4 regions of the Sphingomonas sp. J315 genome follow, and region 4 is predicted to be linked to each of the others. Evidence: predicted binding sites of a transcription regulator. Region 4 holds the regulator's gene; each other region holds the start of a gene.
The links. The regulator LexA, encoded in region 4, represses DNA repair genes until DNA is damaged. The targets are predictions, from matches to a motif close to GTTCCNCNCTTGTTCT.
Positions count from the first base shown of each region.

Region 1: the regulator LexA is predicted to act here: its motif matches at 1,519-1,534, upstream of LRS08_RS00245 (PA0069 family radical SAM protein).
Region 2: the regulator LexA is predicted to act here: its motif matches at 2,143-2,158, upstream of uvrA (excinuclease ABC subunit UvrA).
Region 3: the regulator LexA is predicted to act here: its motif matches at 2,357-2,372, upstream of LRS08_RS00045 (UvrD-helicase domain-containing protein).

Region 1 is NZ_CP088296.1:37,502-41,651, forward strand. Features, by position in the region: gene LRS08_RS00235 (MFS transporter) at 1-900, opposite strand, end outside; gene LRS08_RS00240 (YbjN domain-containing protein) at 988-1,515, opposite strand; gene LRS08_RS00245 (PA0069 family radical SAM protein) at 1,645-2,715, shown strand; gene LRS08_RS00250 (caspase family protein) at 2,722-4,150, opposite strand, start outside.
Region 2 is NZ_CP088296.1:3,355,639-3,359,788, forward strand. Features, by position in the region: partial or broken gene LRS08_RS17135 (vgr related protein) at 1-238, shown strand, start outside; gene LRS08_RS17140 (hypothetical protein) at 245-1,813, opposite strand; gene uvrA (excinuclease ABC subunit UvrA) at 2,166-4,150, shown strand, end outside.
Region 3 is NZ_CP088296.1:3,075-7,224, reverse strand. Features, by position in the region: partial or broken gene LRS08_RS00055 (3'-5' exonuclease) at 39-1,365, opposite strand; partial or broken gene LRS08_RS00050 (UvrD-helicase domain-containing protein) at 1,429-1,897, opposite strand; gene LRS08_RS00045 (UvrD-helicase domain-containing protein) at 1,897-2,283, opposite strand; gene LRS08_RS00040 (hypothetical protein) at 2,444-2,680, shown strand; partial or broken gene LRS08_RS00035 (MFS transporter) at 2,697-3,956, shown strand; partial or broken gene LRS08_RS00030 (RsmD family RNA methyltransferase) at 3,953-4,150, opposite strand, start outside.
Region 4 is NZ_CP088296.1:2,717,984-2,722,133, reverse strand. Features, by position in the region: gene LRS08_RS13860 (PilZ domain-containing protein) at 1-909, shown strand; partial or broken gene LRS08_RS13855 (molybdopterin molybdotransferase MoeA) at 950-2,133, shown strand; gene lexA (transcriptional repressor LexA) at 2,205-2,873, shown strand; gene LRS08_RS13845 (GFA family protein) at 2,975-3,385, shown strand; gene LRS08_RS13840 (hypothetical protein) at 3,559-3,780, shown strand; gene LRS08_RS20105 (hypothetical protein) at 3,795-4,150, opposite strand, start outside.

The DNA of each region.
Region 1 (4,150 bases), 1.2 Mb from region 4:
CGGGGTCAGCGGCGCAACGAGAAAGGCGATCATCACCACACCCCGCGCGGCATAGAGCGCGGCGAGCAGCCCCTTCTTGCTCCACCGCCCGCCCCACAGGCCGAACAGATAGGAACCGAAGATGTTGAACAGGCCGACCAGCGCCAGCGCATTCGCGCCGATCGCCAGCCCCAGCCCCTTGTCGGTGAGATAAGCGGGGAAATGCGTCGCAATGAACGCGACATGGAAACCGCACACGAAAAACCCGGCATTGAGCAGCCAGAAGCCGCGATGCCCCGCCGCCTCGCTCAACGCTTGGCGCAGCGTCTGCCCGTCCCCACCATCCTGAGACCCCGCCACAGCCGGCTTGCCTGAAACACCAACCGCCAATGCCAGCATCACCGCAATCAGCCCCGCCAGCGCCACCAGCGCCATCCGCCAGCCGAGCTCGCCAATCAGTAGCTGCCCCGCAGGCACCACCAGAAACTGGCCGAGCGACCCACCCGCAGTCACGATACCGAACGCCATGCTCCGCCGCTCCGGCGTGACCACGCGCCCGACCGCACCCAGCACGACGACGAAGGTCGTCGCCGACAGCGCCATCCCGACCATCAGCCCGAACGACATGTGCAGCCCGATGGCGCTCCCCGCCACCGACGCCGCGAGCAGCCCGATGGCGTAGAGCAAGGTCCCGCCCGCCACCACGCGCCCCGCGCCATGCCGATCGGCCAGCGCGCCGACGAAGGGCTGGACCAGCCCGAACAACAGATTCTGCAACGCCAGCGACAGGCCAAAGCTCGACCGGCCAATGCTGAGGTCGGTGCTCATGTCGGGCAGGAACAGCCCGAACGCCTGACGCACCCCCATCGCGATCGTCACGATCGCCGCGGCGCTGAAAATCACCCAGCCTGTACGCTTCATCCGGCCCTCCACGGCGTCGAGCGCCTCAGCTAGGCGCTCGACGGCCAATCGACCAGAGCGGTTGTGCACCGCGAAGAATTGCTTGGGTCAGCCTTCCTTCTTCGCCGCCGGCTTGGCCGGGATATGCTCGTCGAAAAATTTGCCAAGCTCGCCCAGCACCGACTCCCAGGTGGCGAGCACATCGCCGAAATTCTTCTTGTTCAGGCCCCCGACGGTGGTGACGTCGAAATTGACGATCAGTTGCCCCTCGTCGGTCACGTACATGTGCGAGAACCGCTTCCTGGCGTTCCATTTGTTTGCCAGTTCAACCGTGTTCTCCGGCTCCTTGATGAATGTCACACGGAACTGGAGCGAGTCGCACGCATTCGTCTCGACGCAGCCGTAGAAGAACGTGTCGAAATTATACCCCGACGCGGCGCTTTCGATCAGCGGATCGCCCTCGCTGTCCAACACCAGCTTGGCCTTCAGCCCCGCCTCGCGAAACGCCTCGACCACCGATCTGGGATTGCTCGCACACACCATCTCCGCGGCGCATGGCTCCTTGTCCTCCGCCATCGCCGGCGTCGCGCTGGCAGCGAAAAAGGGCATGGCTACAGCCAGATAAACACGACGCATCGATTCCCCCTGTTGTTCAAGCGATGATGTGGTGGGAGGCCCAGCGGCCGGTCAACCCATTTCGGGGATTGATCGACAGCTATTGGGATCGTTCTTGTTTTGTTTCGTCATGCGCGCTACCGTCATGCCATGGCCGCCCCCCGCCCCGTTCGCGGCGCGACGCATAATCGCGAAAGCACCCGTTTCGCGCTCCCGACGCGTGAGGCCGATGGCGATTGGCTCGACGCGCGCGAGGATATCGACGGCGAGGCACCGCCGCTGCGCACCACTGTGACCGTCGAGCATCCGCGCACGATCCTCAGCCGCAACCAGTCGCCCGACATTCCCTTTGACCGTTCGGTGAACCCGTATCGCGGGTGCGAGCATGGCTGCATCTATTGCTTCGCGCGCCCGACCCACGCTTGGCACGACCTGTCGCCGGGCCTGGATTTCGAGACGAAGCTGTTCGCCAAGCCCGACGCCCCCGCCCTGCTCCGCGCCGCCCTCGCCAAGCGCGGCTATGTCTGTCAGCCGATCGCGTTCGGTACCAATACCGACCCTTATCAGCCGATCGAGGCGACCTGGCAGATCACGCGCGGCTGCATCGAACTGCTGGCCCAGTGCAACCACCCGATTACTATCACCACCAAGTCACATCGGGTGACCCGCGACATCGACCTGCTGGGGCCGATGGCGGCCAAGGGGCTGGCAGCGGTGATGCTGTCGATCACCTCGCTCGACCCCAAGGTCGCGATGACCGTCGAGCCGCGCGCACCGCACCCCGAACGCCGCCTCGCCGCAGTGGCAAAGCTGCGCGCGGCGGGCATCCCCACCTTCGTCTCGCTCTCCCCCGTCATACCGGCGATCACCGACCATGAGATCGAACACATCATGGAGCGCGCGGCGGAGGCGGGTGCGCTCGGCTGCTTCTTCCTGCCTGTCCGCCTGCCGCATGAGGTCGCACCGCTGTTCCGCGCCTGGCTCGACGAACATTTCCCCGACCGCGCGGCCAAGGTCATGGCAACGATCCAGTCGATCCGGAGCGGGCGCGACAACGATCCGAACTTCCACAGCCGGATGCGTGGCCAAGGGCCTTGGGCCGATCTGCTCCGCACCCGATTCAGGATCGCGGCGAAGCGGTACGGACTCGATCAGCCCTTTCCCCCGCTCCGCCGCGACCTGTTTCGTCCGCCGACCGGGGATCAGGGTGAGTTGTTCTGACGCTCACTAGCGGATCGACGAACGGCGATACTGACTCACGCACACTTGCCCGGTGTTCACCGGTGCTGGGGCTGCAGGTGCTTGCGCGATCCTGTCCTCCACCGGGTCGATCAGGCGGAAATCCCGCATTCCCATCGTGCACACGAAGATCGGGGATTGGAATCCGTCGGTCATATCCTCGACCTCGACCCGCATCAGATTGGCCGCCTGCAGCACAGTCAAACCCGGACGGGCAAGCGTGTTAAGCAGAGCGATGCTGTAGGGGCTGCCACGGCTGTCACCTTCATAGGCCGAGCCGAAGGGCGTAGTCGCATAGATGATCCCTATTTCAGGACGCGGCGGACTCGCTGGCTTACCCTTTCGGGTGCCGTCATTGTCGCGCATTCGCGCTTCCCCGCTCAGGAAATTGTGCAAAAACCGGGTCTTCCGCTCAAGCATGCCCACCTCGCTGCTGAGGCAAGCATCGACAAGATAGAGGATGCGCGCAGGCTTCTCGCCCCGCAGTGGACGCCCCGCGCCCCGCGTCGCCGCCTTATCGTCAGTCTCCGCAACAGGAACGTGCGCGGCTTCGATCGCCGCGTTGATTTCCCCCAATCCGATCGGGAACACGCCCATGCCCGCCGCGCGGCCCTGGTTCTTGACCGGGTCACCCGACAGCAGCATCGCGCCGTCCTCATCGGCCATGACCCCGTGCCCAGTCAGGTAAACGATCTTGGTACCGGCACTCGCCGTACCCAAAAGGCGGGCCTCTTCTAAAACCTGTTCGCGACTCGGCTGATGAATCCACCTTACTGCTACACCCAGCGCCGACAGCGTCGCGGTCATACGCTTCGCGTCCCGTAACGGATTATCCAGCTGAGCCATCCATCCGCAACCGCCATTGTCCGACACAATCAGCGCTTGGGCATCGGGGATCAGGCCCCATTCGGTGCCGGCCGGTGCCGCACGCGCCACCGCGCGAGGCACTCCATCGAGCCATATCTCTCCGGCCGTCTGGTCGTAAATCGCCGGGTTCTGCTCGTGCCTCGCGCGACGGGCAGTCAGCGCGACCTGAACCCGGGTTCGCTTGATCACCGCGTCGAACGGGATCAGCGGCGACAGATTTCGCACAAAATGCCGGGTAAACACGCCGTTCGGGTCGGGATCATATCCGGCCAACCCGTCGAGCGCGGTCTGGCCCGATCCGGCCGAGTAGGCGACGTAGAAGTTGTTCGGGGCCTGGACCGAAGAGAAGCCAATTGCCGCGTTCCGGTCGGTGACGATCGGTGGCCCGTCGCGGCACGCGTCGAACACCGCAATCGTTTGCTTCGGCGCCCTCGCCGCGATGTCGCGCATCATTCGCGACAGCGGTACGCCGCGCTCGACGATTCCATCGGCGTCGGCGTCCACCGGCAACAAATAGTTCTCTCCGGCAATCTGAACGCCATGCCCCGCG
Region 2 (4,150 bases), 640 kb from region 4:
CATCCATGAGATGACCCATGTCTGGCAGCATCAGCAGGGCATCTTCCTGCCCCTGCGCCGCCACCCGTTCTGCCGCTACGATTACGCGCTCAAGCCCGGCTGGACGCTCGACCGCTACGGGATCGAGCAGCAGGCAGAGATCGTCCGCCACGTCTTCCTGCTCGGTCGCGGCGCGACCATCCCCGGCGCGCCGCCCGCCGCGCACTATCGCGGTATCCTGCCCTTCACGCCGGACTGAGCCGAATTATTGCGGTCGTTCGGCCGCATTGTCGCTGGGCAGGCGTACCGGCTCGGTCGGCCGCGTCGGTGCCGGCGGCGGCGGCGGCGGTGGCGGTGGAGGTGCGACCCGAACCGGGGGCGGCGCGGCCTGCGGGCGCTGTGGCGGGGTATATTGCGGGCGCGGCTGGGGTTGAGCCTGAGGCTGGGATTGAGGCTGCGGTTGCGGTTGCGGTCGCCATTGCGGGCGCGGCTGGGGCTGGGCCTGAGGCTGCGGCTGCGGTCGCCATTGCGGGCGCGGCTGGGGCTGGGCCTGAGGCTGCGGCTGCGGTCGCCATTGCGGGCGCGGCTGGGGCGAAGTTTGCGGCACCGTGCCGGGCTGCGGCGTGATGCGGACCGGACCCTGCGGGCCACTTTCCCGCGGCACCGCACCCTCGGGCATCCGGCGACGCCACTGGCCGGGGCGATCGCCTTCGGGTCGCCCGGCACCGGGGCGGGGCGGACGCGGTGTCGCAACGGGTGGCGGGGCAGGGGTTGGGGCAGGTTGCACCGCGACCGGCGGCACCGGCGCGGGAGTCGGCGCCGGCGATGGGGTCATGCCCGGCCGCCCTCCGTCCGGCCGCTGTCCGCCGGGACGTCCCGCGCCAGTCTGGCCACCCTCGGGCCGTCCACCACCCGGACGTCCGGCACCGGGCCGACCAGCCTCGGGCCGACCACCGCCGGGACGTCCCGCGCCACTCTGGCCGCCCTCCGGCCGCCCGCCCGGGCGTCCAACTCCGGGCCGTCCACTCTCCGGCCGCCCGCCGCCGGGTCGACCGGCTCCCGGTCGGCCATCGCGGTCGCGCCATGGCGGACGCACGCCCAGCCCGGGACGACCCGGTCGACCCGGTCCGTCAAAGCGCGGCGGGGCCCCACGAAAATCGTCGCGCTGCCAGCGGCGAAAGCGATCGCCGTCCAGCCGCCGCCGCTCGCGCTCGCGCTCCAGCCGCAAGCGCCAGCGCACGCCGTCCGCCCCGCTGCGCCAGCGCTGCCAGCCCGGATGCCGCATCCGCCCGGTTTCCCAGCGCAGCCGCCATTCGATCACCGTCGCGATCTGGCCCGCCCACCATCCGGCGTCGACCGCGTCCCATTGCTCCTCGCCGTCCGCAGCCTCGCGCAGATCGATGCCGCGCTCATACAATTCGGCGGCCCGATCGTCCCACATGTCGCTCTCGCGCGGGGACAAGGCCGCACCGCCGCTGTCATAGACCAGCGCCAGCCGCTGCCCCTGATAGGCGAATGAGCGCCGCGCCTCCTGCACCAGGAACGGTGCATCCGCATCCGGCTCGAAATAATAATAGCGCATCGCGCCATCCTCGTCGGTCTCAGCCAGCACCAGATGCCCGGTCTGCAACTCCCAGCCCCACGCATCCCCGCGCCCGAAGCCAAAGGTGAAGTCCGGCGGCGCATCGCCGATCGCCTCCAGCAAGCCATCGGCGGCGTCGATCCAGTAATAATCGCCAGCATCCGCCCGCCATCCGGCCTGCGCGGCGGGGGAAGGGGCATTGGCGGCGGGAGCAGGCGCACCCGCCGTCGAAGCCGAACCGACACCCCCCACCCGCCAGCACCAGCGCCATCGCCGCCAGGCTCACTCCACGCACACGCCGCATCGTTCCGCTCCCAAAGTCCATGCCGCGATAGTCGGCGAGTCGGTATGAACGGCGGGTGGATGGAATTGGGGGGATGGACGCCAACTGAAAATGTAAGAAGACCGCCCTGACCCAGTCTGTGAAGCCGGAACCGTAGGCCCGTTGCACCCGCGCTCTCACCCCGGCTTGCGCGTCACCAGGCCAATGAACCCCGAACGCACATCAACCAGCTTTGCTGGTGCCCCCCCCCCTCGCAACCCGCCGCCCGCGCCCCTATCTCCCCCCTAGCTTCCCCTCAAGAACAAAGCTAGAACTCCCGGCATGGCACTGACTCACATTTCCGTCCGCGGCGCGCGCGAGCATAACCTCAAGGGCGTGGACATCGACATTCCGCGCGACACGCTGACGGTCATCACCGGCCTGTCGGGCAGCGGCAAATCCAGCCTCGCCTTCGATACCATCTATGCCGAGGGGCAGCGGCGCTATGTCGAGAGCCTGAGCGCCTATGCGCGCCAGTTCCTCGAGATGATGCAGAAGCCCGATGTCGAGCATATCGATGGCCTCAGCCCCGCGATCAGCATCGAGCAGAAGACGACCAGCCGCAACCCGCGCTCGACCGTCGCGACGGTGACCGAGATCTACGATTATATGCGCCTGCTGTGGGCGCGCGTCGGCATCCCCTACAGCCCCGCCACCGGTCTGCCCATCGCGGCGCAGACTGTCAGCCAGATGGTCGACCGCGTCCTCGCGCTCCCCGAAGGCACCCGCCTGCTGCTCCTCGCCCCCGTCGTGCGCGGCCGCAAGGGCGAGTATCGCAAGGAACTCGCCGAGTGGCAAAAGGCCGGTTTCCAGCGCGTCCGCATCGACGGCGAAACCTATCTGATCGAGGAAGCCCCCGCGCTCGACAAGAAGTACAAGCATGACATCGAGGTGGTCGTGGACCGCCTGGTGGTCCGCGACGACATCGCCACGCGCCTCGCGGAGAGCTTCGAGACGGCGCTGAAGCTGGCGGACGGGCTGGCCTTCGTCGATCTGGTGGACACCACGGTCGACGCGCTCGCCAACAACCGCGTAAACGAAGCGCCGCAGAGCTTCACCCACGACGTCGCCCCAGCGAAAGCTGGGGCCTCCAGCGAAGGCGCGCTGCCGTCAGAGACCCCGGCTTTCGCCGGGGTGACGGATGGCAAGATGAAGGGCACCGGTCTGCCGCCCAACCGCATCGTCTTCTCCGAACGCTTCGCCTGTCCTGTCAGCGGCTTCACCATCGCCGAGATCGAACCGCGCCTGTTCTCCTTCAACGCCCCGCAGGGCGCGTGCCCGGCGTGCGACGGCCTCGGCGAAAAGCTGGTGTTCGACGAAGACCTCGTCGTCCCCAACCATGAGCTGAGCATCAAGAAGGGTGCGGTCGTCCCCTGGGCCAAGTCCAATCCGCCCAGCCCCTATTACATGCAGGTGCTCGGCAGCCTCGCCCGCGAATTCGGCTTCTCCCTCGACACCCCGTGGAAGGACCTGCCCGGCGAGGTCCAGCTGATCATCCTCCACGGCACCGGCGGGCGTCCGGTCACGCTCACCTTCATCGACGGCCGCAAGAGCTACGACGTGAAGAAGCCGTTCGAGGGCGTCATCGGCAACCTCAACCGCCGCATGCTCCAGACCGAAAGCGCCTGGATGCGCGAGGAACTGTCCAAATACCAGGCCGCGCACCCGTGCGAGACCTGCCACGGCGCGCGCCTCAAGCCGGAGGCGCTGGCGGTCAAGATCGCGGGCCGCGACATCTCCAGCGTCACCCGCCTGTCGGTCGCCGACGCGGTCCCGTTCTTCCAGACGCTTCCCGCCGCGCTCACCGGCCAGCAGCAGGAGATCGCCCGCGCGATCCTCAAGGAAATCGACGAACGCCTCGGCTTCCTCAACAATGTCGGCCTCGATTACCTCAACCTCGATCGCACCAGCGGCACGCTGTCGGGCGGGGAGAGCCAGCGCATCCGCCTCGCGTCACAGATCGGCAGCGGCCTGTCCGGCGTCCTCTACGTCCTCGACGAACCCAGCATCGGCCTGCATCAGCGCGACAACGACATGCTGCTCGTCACCCTCCGGCGGCTCCGCGATCTCGGCAACACCGTGCTGGTGGTCGAACATGACGAGGACGCGATCCGCAGCGCCGATTACGTCATCGACATGGGGCCGGGCGCGGGCGTCCATGGCGGCGAGGTCGTCGCACAGGGGACGTTCGAACAGGTGCTCGCCTGCACCGACTCCATCACCGCCGACTATCTCGCCGGCCGCCGCGAAGTCCCGCTCCCCGCCAA
Region 3 (4,150 bases), 1.2 Mb from region 4:
GGTCGGACAAGATACTGTTCTTCGGGCATAGTTCACCCTAAACTCACAAAACTATCCATCACCCGCTTCCGCCCGGCGGCCTCGAACTCGATCTCCAGCTTGTTGCCTTCGATCTCGACGATTTCGCCATAGCCGAATTTCTGATGGAAAACGCGCATGCCGAGCGAGAGGTCGTCGCGGCCCTTGTTGCCGAGGCTCACCGCGCTACCGCGGTTTTCGACGACGCGTTTGGGGGCGGTGGTGAAGCTGGAGCTGGGGCGGCGGCGCGTTGCCAGCCGGGGCCGCGGCCCGGTGCCTCGGCCTACGTCAGCGAAGGGTCGGCGTGTTCGCTCCAGTTGGCGCGCCACAGGCTCGCGCCGCCGGATAGGGTCGATTCCTCGTCGACATGCGCCTTGGGTAGCTCGCCGACGAAGCGGCTGGGGATGGAGCTGGTCCATTGGCCGTAGATGCGGCGGTTGGCGGCGTGGAGGATCGTCGCCTGGCGGCGGGCGCGGGTGATCGCGACATAGGCGAGGCGGCGTTCCTCCTCGAGGCTGGCGAGGCCGCCTTCGTCGAGCGCGCGCTGGCTGGGAAACAGGCCTTCCTCCACCCGGCGAGGAAGACGGTGTCGAATTCCAGCCCCTTGGCCGCGTGGATGGTCATGATCGTGACCTTGGGCTCGTCGGCGTTATTCTCGTTATCCATGACGAGGCTGACATGTTCGAGGAACGCGCCGAGCGTTTCATACTCCTCCATCGCGCGGACGAGTTCTGAGAGGTTTTCGAGGCGGCCCGGCGGCTTCGGCGGTGCGGTCCGCCTGCCACATCGCGGTGTAGCCGCTTTCGTCGAGGATGATCTGGGCGAGTTCGGTGTGGGACAGCTGGCCGATGCGGGTTTCGGGCAGCGCCTCACCTCCGTGGGCACGGGCGCGCGGAGCATCTGGCTCCAGCGGGCGACGTCGCCGACGAAGCTGCCGAGCGCGCGGCGGGCCTGCGGCGTCAGCTCGTCGGTGTCGAGGATGCGCGCGGCGGCGGTCAGGAGCGGGATGCCCTCGGCGCGGGCGAGCATGTGGATCTTCGCGATCGCCTTGTCGCCCAGGCCGCGCTTGGGGACGTTGACGATGCGTTCGAAGGCGAGGTCGTCGGCGGGCTGGTGGACGAGGCGGAGATAGGCGAGCGCGTCGCGGATTTCGGCGCGTTCGTAGAAGCGGAAGCCGCCGACGATGCGATAGGGCAGGCCGATGGCAATGAAGCGGTCTTCGAACTCGCGCGTCTGGTGCTGGGCCCGGACGAGGATAGCGAAATCGTCGAGGCTCTTGCCGGTGCGGATGCGGGCGCTTTCGATGTCCTCACCGACGCGGCGCGCTTCTTCCGGGCCGTCCCACACGCCGATGACGCGGACCTTTCGCCCGCATCGATCTCGGTCCACAATTCCCTGCCGAGGCGGCCGCTATTGTTGGCGATCACCGCGCCGGCGGCGGCGAGGATATGGGGGGTGGAGCGGTAATTCTGTTCGAGGCGGATGACCTTGGCGCCGGGAAGTCCTTTCGAACTTCAGGATGTTTTCGACCTGCGCGCCGCGCCAGCTGTAGATCGACTGGTCGTCGTCGCCGACGCAGCAGATATTCTTGCGCTCCTGCGCGAGCAGGCGGAGCCAGAGATACTGGACGCTGTTGGTGTCCTGATACTCGTCCACCGTGATGCAGCGGAAGCGCTGTTGGTATTGCTGCAACGTCGCGGTGGGTGCGCAGGATGGTGAGCATGTGGAGCAGCAGGTCGCCGAAATCGCAGGCGTTGAGCGCGCGCAGGCGGTCCTGGTACTGCTGGTAGAGCGACTGGCCCTTCGCCGTTGGCGAAATGCTCGGACTCGCCCGCGTCGAGCATGTCGGGGTCAGGCCCTTGTTCTTCCACCCGTCGATCAGGCCGCCGAGCTGGCGCCGCGGGCCAGCGCTTTTCGTCGAGGTCGTTGGCGACGATGAGCTGCTTGAGCAGGCGCAGCTGGTCGTCGGTGTCGAGGATGGTGAGGTTGCTCTGCAAGCCCGACCAGCTCGGCGTGGCGGCGCAGCATCTTCGCGCCGATCGCGTGAAAGGTGCCTGAGCCAGGGCATCCCCTCGACCGCGTCGCCGACATGGTGGCGGACGCGCTCCCGCATCCGCGCGCGGCCTTGTTCGTGAAGGTGACCGACAGGATCTCCGACGGATAGGCGCGGCGGGTCCAGAGCAGGTGGGCGAGGCGCGCGGTGAGCGCGGCGGTACCCGTGCCGGCGCCGGCGAGGACGAGGACGGGGCCGTCGACGGTGAGCACCGCTTCACGCTGCGGCGCGTTGAGGCCACGCAGATAGGGGGATCGTCGGCGGAAGGCTGGGGTACGGACATTGCGAACAGGTAGGGAACGGAGCGAATCGGGGCAAGCGCGATTGCGTGGGGAGTTGCCGGGCGGCGCGGAGGTGAGGCAGGGATGCGCGATGTTCGAGAAATATCGCAAGCGGTTCGACAGACGCAGGCTGGTGCTGATCGCGGCATTGGCGCTGGTGGGGCTGTATGTCGGGTGGCGCACGGGCGGGTTTCAGGAGCAGCAGCCTGAGCAAAAGCCGTGCGTCGAGGGGCGGAACGAGATCAAGGACAAGGACGGCAAGGTGGTGCAGGTGACGCGCACCACATGCTTTGAGGACGCGAAGAATAAGCGGCGCCGGGGGCGCTGAATTTGGGAGGGGACGGATGGACGCTGACCGGACGCGGCGACGGCGCGCGCTGTGGGCGAGTTTCGTGGGGACGGGGATCGAGTTCTACGATTTCTATATCTACGCGACCGCCGCGGCGCTGGTGTTCGGGCAGATCTTCTTTCCCAAGAGCGATGCCGGGGTTCAGCAGATGCTGAGCTTCGCGACATTGGGCGTGGCGTTTTCGCGCGGCCATTGGGTGCAGCGGTGTTTGGCCATTATGGCGACCGGATCGGGCGCAAGGCGACCCTGGTCGCGTCACTGCTGACGATGGGGCTTTCCACGACATTGGTGGCGTTCCTGCCGACCTATGCGACCGCAGGGGTCGTCGCGCCGCCGGCCTTGTGCGTGCTGCGCTTCGGGCAGGGGTTCAGCCTGGGTGGCGAATGGGGCGGGGCGGCGTTGCTGGCGGTGGAGAATGCGCCGCCGGGCTGGCGCGCACGCTATGGCTGTGCGCACGCAGATGGGCACGCCGGCTGGGTTCATCGCCGCGAATGGGCTGTTTCTGCTGCTGTTGAGCTGGATGACTCCGGCGCAGTTCGCCGAATGGGGCTGGCGCATTCCGTTTGCGCTGTCGGCGGCACTGGTGCTGGTCGGGCTGTGGGTGCGCCTCAAGCTGGGCGAGACGCCCGAGTTCAAGGCGTGCCTCGCCGAAGCGCCGCCGCCGCGGGTGCCGCTGGGCGAGTTGATCGAAAAGCATGGCGCGACGTTGCTGGCGGGCACGGTGGAGGCGATCGCGTGCTTTGCGGCCTATTACGTTGCGACGGCGTTCCTGCTCGGCTGGGGGACCAAGACGCTGGGCTATTCAATGCAGACGTTCCTGGGGTGCCAGCTGGTCGCGATCCTGTTCATGGCGCTGGGCATCTATCTCGCCGCGTGGCTGGCCGACGCGAAGCTCGACCCGCGCCGCGTGCTTGCGGGCGGGTGCGTCGCGGTGGTCGGCGCGGGGTTCGTGATGGCGCCGCTGATGGCGGGCGGAATTGCCGGGGTGCTGGTGTTCCTGTCGGGGATCCTGTTCCTGATGGGGTTTGTCTATGGGCCGCTCAGCGCATGGCTGACCGACCTGTTTCCCGCGCGGGTGCGCTATACCGGCGTGTCAATGGCGTTCAACGTGGCGGGAGTGATCGGCGGCGGGCTGACCCCGGTGATCGCGCAGAAGCTGGCGATGAGCTACGGGCTCGCCCCGGTGGGCTGGTATCTGAGCAGGGCTGCGGCGGTGAGCCTTGTGGCACTGGTGGCGATGCGCTCGAAAGCCTAGGCGGGCCGCAAGATCGTCAGCTTGGCCTTGCCGTGAACCCGCTCCGTATCGGTGATGAAACCGGCGACGTCGACACTTTCGGCCTTGGCGGTTTCGATGCTGATCCAGGTGGCGGGACCGGTCCAGCCGAGGCGGGCGAGCTTGTCGAGCGCGACAGATCCCGCGCCGGTGCCATAGGGCGGGTCCATCATGAT
Region 4 (4,150 bases):
TTGTCGGGCGGGCTTGATCCCGCACAGCCGGGAAGCGCGGAGAATGCGACGCACGGTCGGCTGGTCGGCAGCGACGGCACGCGCGACTGCTTTGTCCACCGCATCACCTCTGCCGGGGCGACGCTCACCGTTACCGGTCCGGTCACCAATGGCGATCGCGGCCGGATCGAACTGCCCTTTGGCGTCAGCGCCGAAGGATCGGTGCTGGGCGACGACCCCTCGGCCTTCACCTTCTGTTTCGACGAACCGATGGACGTGGTCGCGGCGCTCGCCCGCTGCCTCGCCGCCTTGCCAGCCGAACGCCGTCAGATGCCGCGCATCGAGCTGCGCCAGCGGTTGTGCCTGCGGCATGGCGATCAGGTCGATTTCGCCTGGACCCGCAACCTGTCGCCCGCTGGCCTCGGCATCGAAACCCGCGCACCGCTGCGCGTGGGTGAGGCGGTGGAGATCACGCTAGACGGGCTGCGCCCGATCGCGGGCGAAATCCGCTGGACCGAACGCGGCCAGGCGGGGATCGCCTTTGCCGATGAAATTGGCTGGCAGATCCTGATGCCGTGGCTGCGTCAGGTCGCCAACCGGCGTCCGGCGGTGGTGCAAGAGCCGATGGCTGGGACGACATCCCCGCTTGGCGCCGTCAAGAACGCGATCAAGCTCGACGCCGCTACGCATGTCCGCTCGGGCAGCAGCTGGTGGAACGCCCAGATCACCTCGCTGAGCAATGCGCTGGTCGAGTTCGAGAGCGATACCGAATTTGCGCCGCTGTGCGGGCTGTGGCTGTCGCTGCCGCAGATCGGCGGCTGGCCGATCCGGGTGATCGAATGCCATGGCGCACGGCATGTCGCCGAATTCCGCCTGCCGCTGCGCCCGCATGAAATGGCGCGGCTGAGCGAGGCGGCGCGCCCGCGCTGAGCGCTCGACCCGGTCACGCCTCCCGGCTAATCGGGGAGCGATGTCGGGGATGATTTCCGTAACCGAGGCGCAACAGCGCATGTTCGCACTCGCCCAGCCGGTCGCGGCCGAACGCGTGCCGTTGCGCGACGCCGCCGGGCGCTGGGCGGCCGAGCCGGTCACCGCGTTGCGCACGCAGCCCGAACTGCCGCTGTCGGCGATGGATGGCTATGCGATCCGCTTCGCCGACCTGCCCGGCCCGTGGCGGGTGATCGGCGAGAGTGCGGCGGGTCGACCCTTTGCGGGGACCGTCGCGCCGGGTGAGTCGGTCCGCATCTTCACCGGCGCGGCGGTGCCGCAGGGCGCGGACACGATCATGATACAGGAGGAAGCGCGGCGCGAGGGCGATGCGCTGGCGCTGGACGGTGAAGGGCCGCCGCGCGTCGGCGCACATGTCCGCGTCGCCGGGCTCGATTTCGCGACCGGCGACAGGCTGGTCGAAGCGGGTGCACGTCTGACCCCGGCGCGCATCGCGCTCGCCGCCATCGCGGGCCACGCCAACCTGCCCGTCCGTCGCCGCATCCGCGTCGCCATCGCCGCGACGGGGGACGAGCTGCGCGCGCCGGGCCAGCCGCTCGCGACCGGCCAGCTGCCCGAAAGCAACGGCGCAATGCTCGCCGCGATGCTGGCAACGCTCCCGATCGAGCTGATCGACCTCGGCATCCTGCCCGACAGTATCGACGCCCTGACCCACGCCTTCGCCGCGGTCGACGCCGATCTGCTGGTCACCACCGGCGGCGCGTCGGTCGGCGACCATGATTTGGTCCACCCTGCGCTCCAGGCCGCGGGCGCGGCGATCGACTTCTGGAAGGTCGCGATGCGCCCCGGCAAGCCGGTGATGGCCGGTCGGATGCGCGACGCTGCCGTGCTCGGCCTGCCCGGCAACCCCGTATCGGCGCATGTCACCGCCCTGTTGTTCGTGCTGCCCATGGTCGCCCATCTTTCGGGCGCAGCCGATCCGCTGCCCCGCCGCCGCAGCGCGATCCTCGGCGGCCCACTCCCCCGAACGGCCCGCGTGAGGACTATATCCGCGCCGTCCATCGCGACGGCCGCGTTCATCCCGCCGACCGCCAGGACAGCTCGATGCTGCGCATTTTGGCCACGTCCGACTGCCTGATCGTGCGTGCCCCACATGTTCCGGCAGCGGCAGCGGGCGACTCGGTGGAAATCCTCGACATCGGCTGAGTCGCACCCGCTTGACGCCGCGTGGAACAAGGCGTAAACGTTCCACGTCTGTTCTTGATAGGGGACGTCCAATGCTTACGAAGAAGCAGCATGAGCTGATCTGCTTCATCGCCGACCGTCTGGCCGAGACCGGGGTTTCGCCCTCGTTCGAGGAGATGAAGGACGCGCTCGACCTCAAGTCCAAATCGGGCGTGCACCGCCTGATCTCGGCATTGGAGGAGCGCGGCTTCCTGCGCCGCCTGCCCAATCGCGCCCGCGCGCTCGAAGTGGTCAAGATGCCCGAGCGCGGCGAGACGAAGAAGGTCGCGCCGAAGTCGACGGTCGTCGCGATGCCGCGCCCCGCGCCGCAGCCGGCGAACGACGTGATCGAAATCCCGCTGCACGGCCGCATCGCGGCGGGCGTGCCGATCGAGGCGCTGGAAGGGTCCACGATGCTCCCCGTCCCCGCCGCCCTGCTCGGGTCGGGCGATCATTATGCGCTGGAGGTCGCAGGGGACTCGATGGTCGAGGCCGGGATTTTCGACGGCGACTATGCGCTGATTCGGCGTCAGGAAACCGCGCGCGATGGCGAGATCGTGGTCGCACTGATCGACGAGATGGAAGCAACGCTGAAATATTTCCGGAACGAGGGCAGCATGGTCCGCCTCGACCCGGCCAACCGCAGCTACGACCCCCAGCGCTACCGCCCCGATCAGGTGCGCGTGCAGGGCAAGTTGGCCGGACTGCTGCGGCGCTATTGAATGTCTTGACCCATCCCCATCAGGGGAGGGGTTGGGGTGGGGAGTCAGGCAAGAGCGAATACGCCGAGCCACGCGACGTCCAACACCAAAGGAGAGCCAGCGTGACCCTGACCGGTGGATGCCATTGCGGCGCGGTACGTTACGAGATCGACGGCGATCCGCTGCACGGCGGTCAGGCGCTGTGCCACTGCACCGATTGCCGCCGCTGCGCCGGTGCGCCGATGGTCGGCTGGGCGATGTATCCCGAGGACGCGCTGACGGTCACGCAGGGCAACCCGCGCGAATATGCCTCATCCGAAACCGGCCGTCGCTGGTTCTGTCCGACCTGCGGCACCGGGCTATTCTACCGCAATGCCACCAACCTTCCCGGCCTCGTCGACGTTCAGGCATCGACCCTCGACGACCCCGAAGCCGTCCCCGCCGCCGCGCATATCCAGACCGCCGACCGCATCGGCTGGATGAAGGATGCGCATGGCTTGCCGGAATTCGAGCGGTTTCCCGGCGGGGCGTAGGACAGCGACATGGCACGCGCGCCCGCAGATTGGGTTGTGTCGCGGGTCTGCTCGTCACCTTCCTGGCTGGCGCTGTCACCTATGGGTTCATGACCGGGTATCTGCCAGTCCGCCCCTTCGATTCAGATCGTTGGAAGCAGGTAGAGCGAATCGATGATCAGGCGCGCATACACATGATCGAGCATCTGATGTGGAGCGGGAAGCTCGACGGTCTGAACCGCAGCGAACTGGTCGCGCTGTTGGGCGCTCCGTCTAACGCGGGCTACTTCCGCGACCGCGACTATGTTTATTGGCTCGGTAACGAACGGTCGCTGCTTTCCCTCGACTCCGAATGGCTCGTGGTCGATGTCGATGCTGCAGGCCGCGTCTCGCGCTATGAAGTTGTGCGCGATTGAGTTGAGCGTCTCCCTCAATCCTTCGGCGGCATCACCGTCTCCGCCTCTAACCAAGGATGCCGCGCCCCCGCGCGCCGCACCGTCACCACCTGCGGCGTCCGGTCGAACGTGATCGCCACCCCGCCGGTCTCCGACAGCTTCGCGCGGTCCAATTTCAGCCATTTCGGCACGCACCCGCGCGGCAGCCAGCGGTCGGCGACGATGATGTCGACCGACGCACAGAACGCGACCATCTCGCGCCACGGAATCCTATAACCGCTGCGTGTCGCGGCAATCCGCCACTCTCGCCCGCCGCGCATCACCGTGACCATGCACAGGTCCGCACTGCACCGCGCGTCGCGCTGTTCGGCCAGCGCGGGCAGTTCGGCAT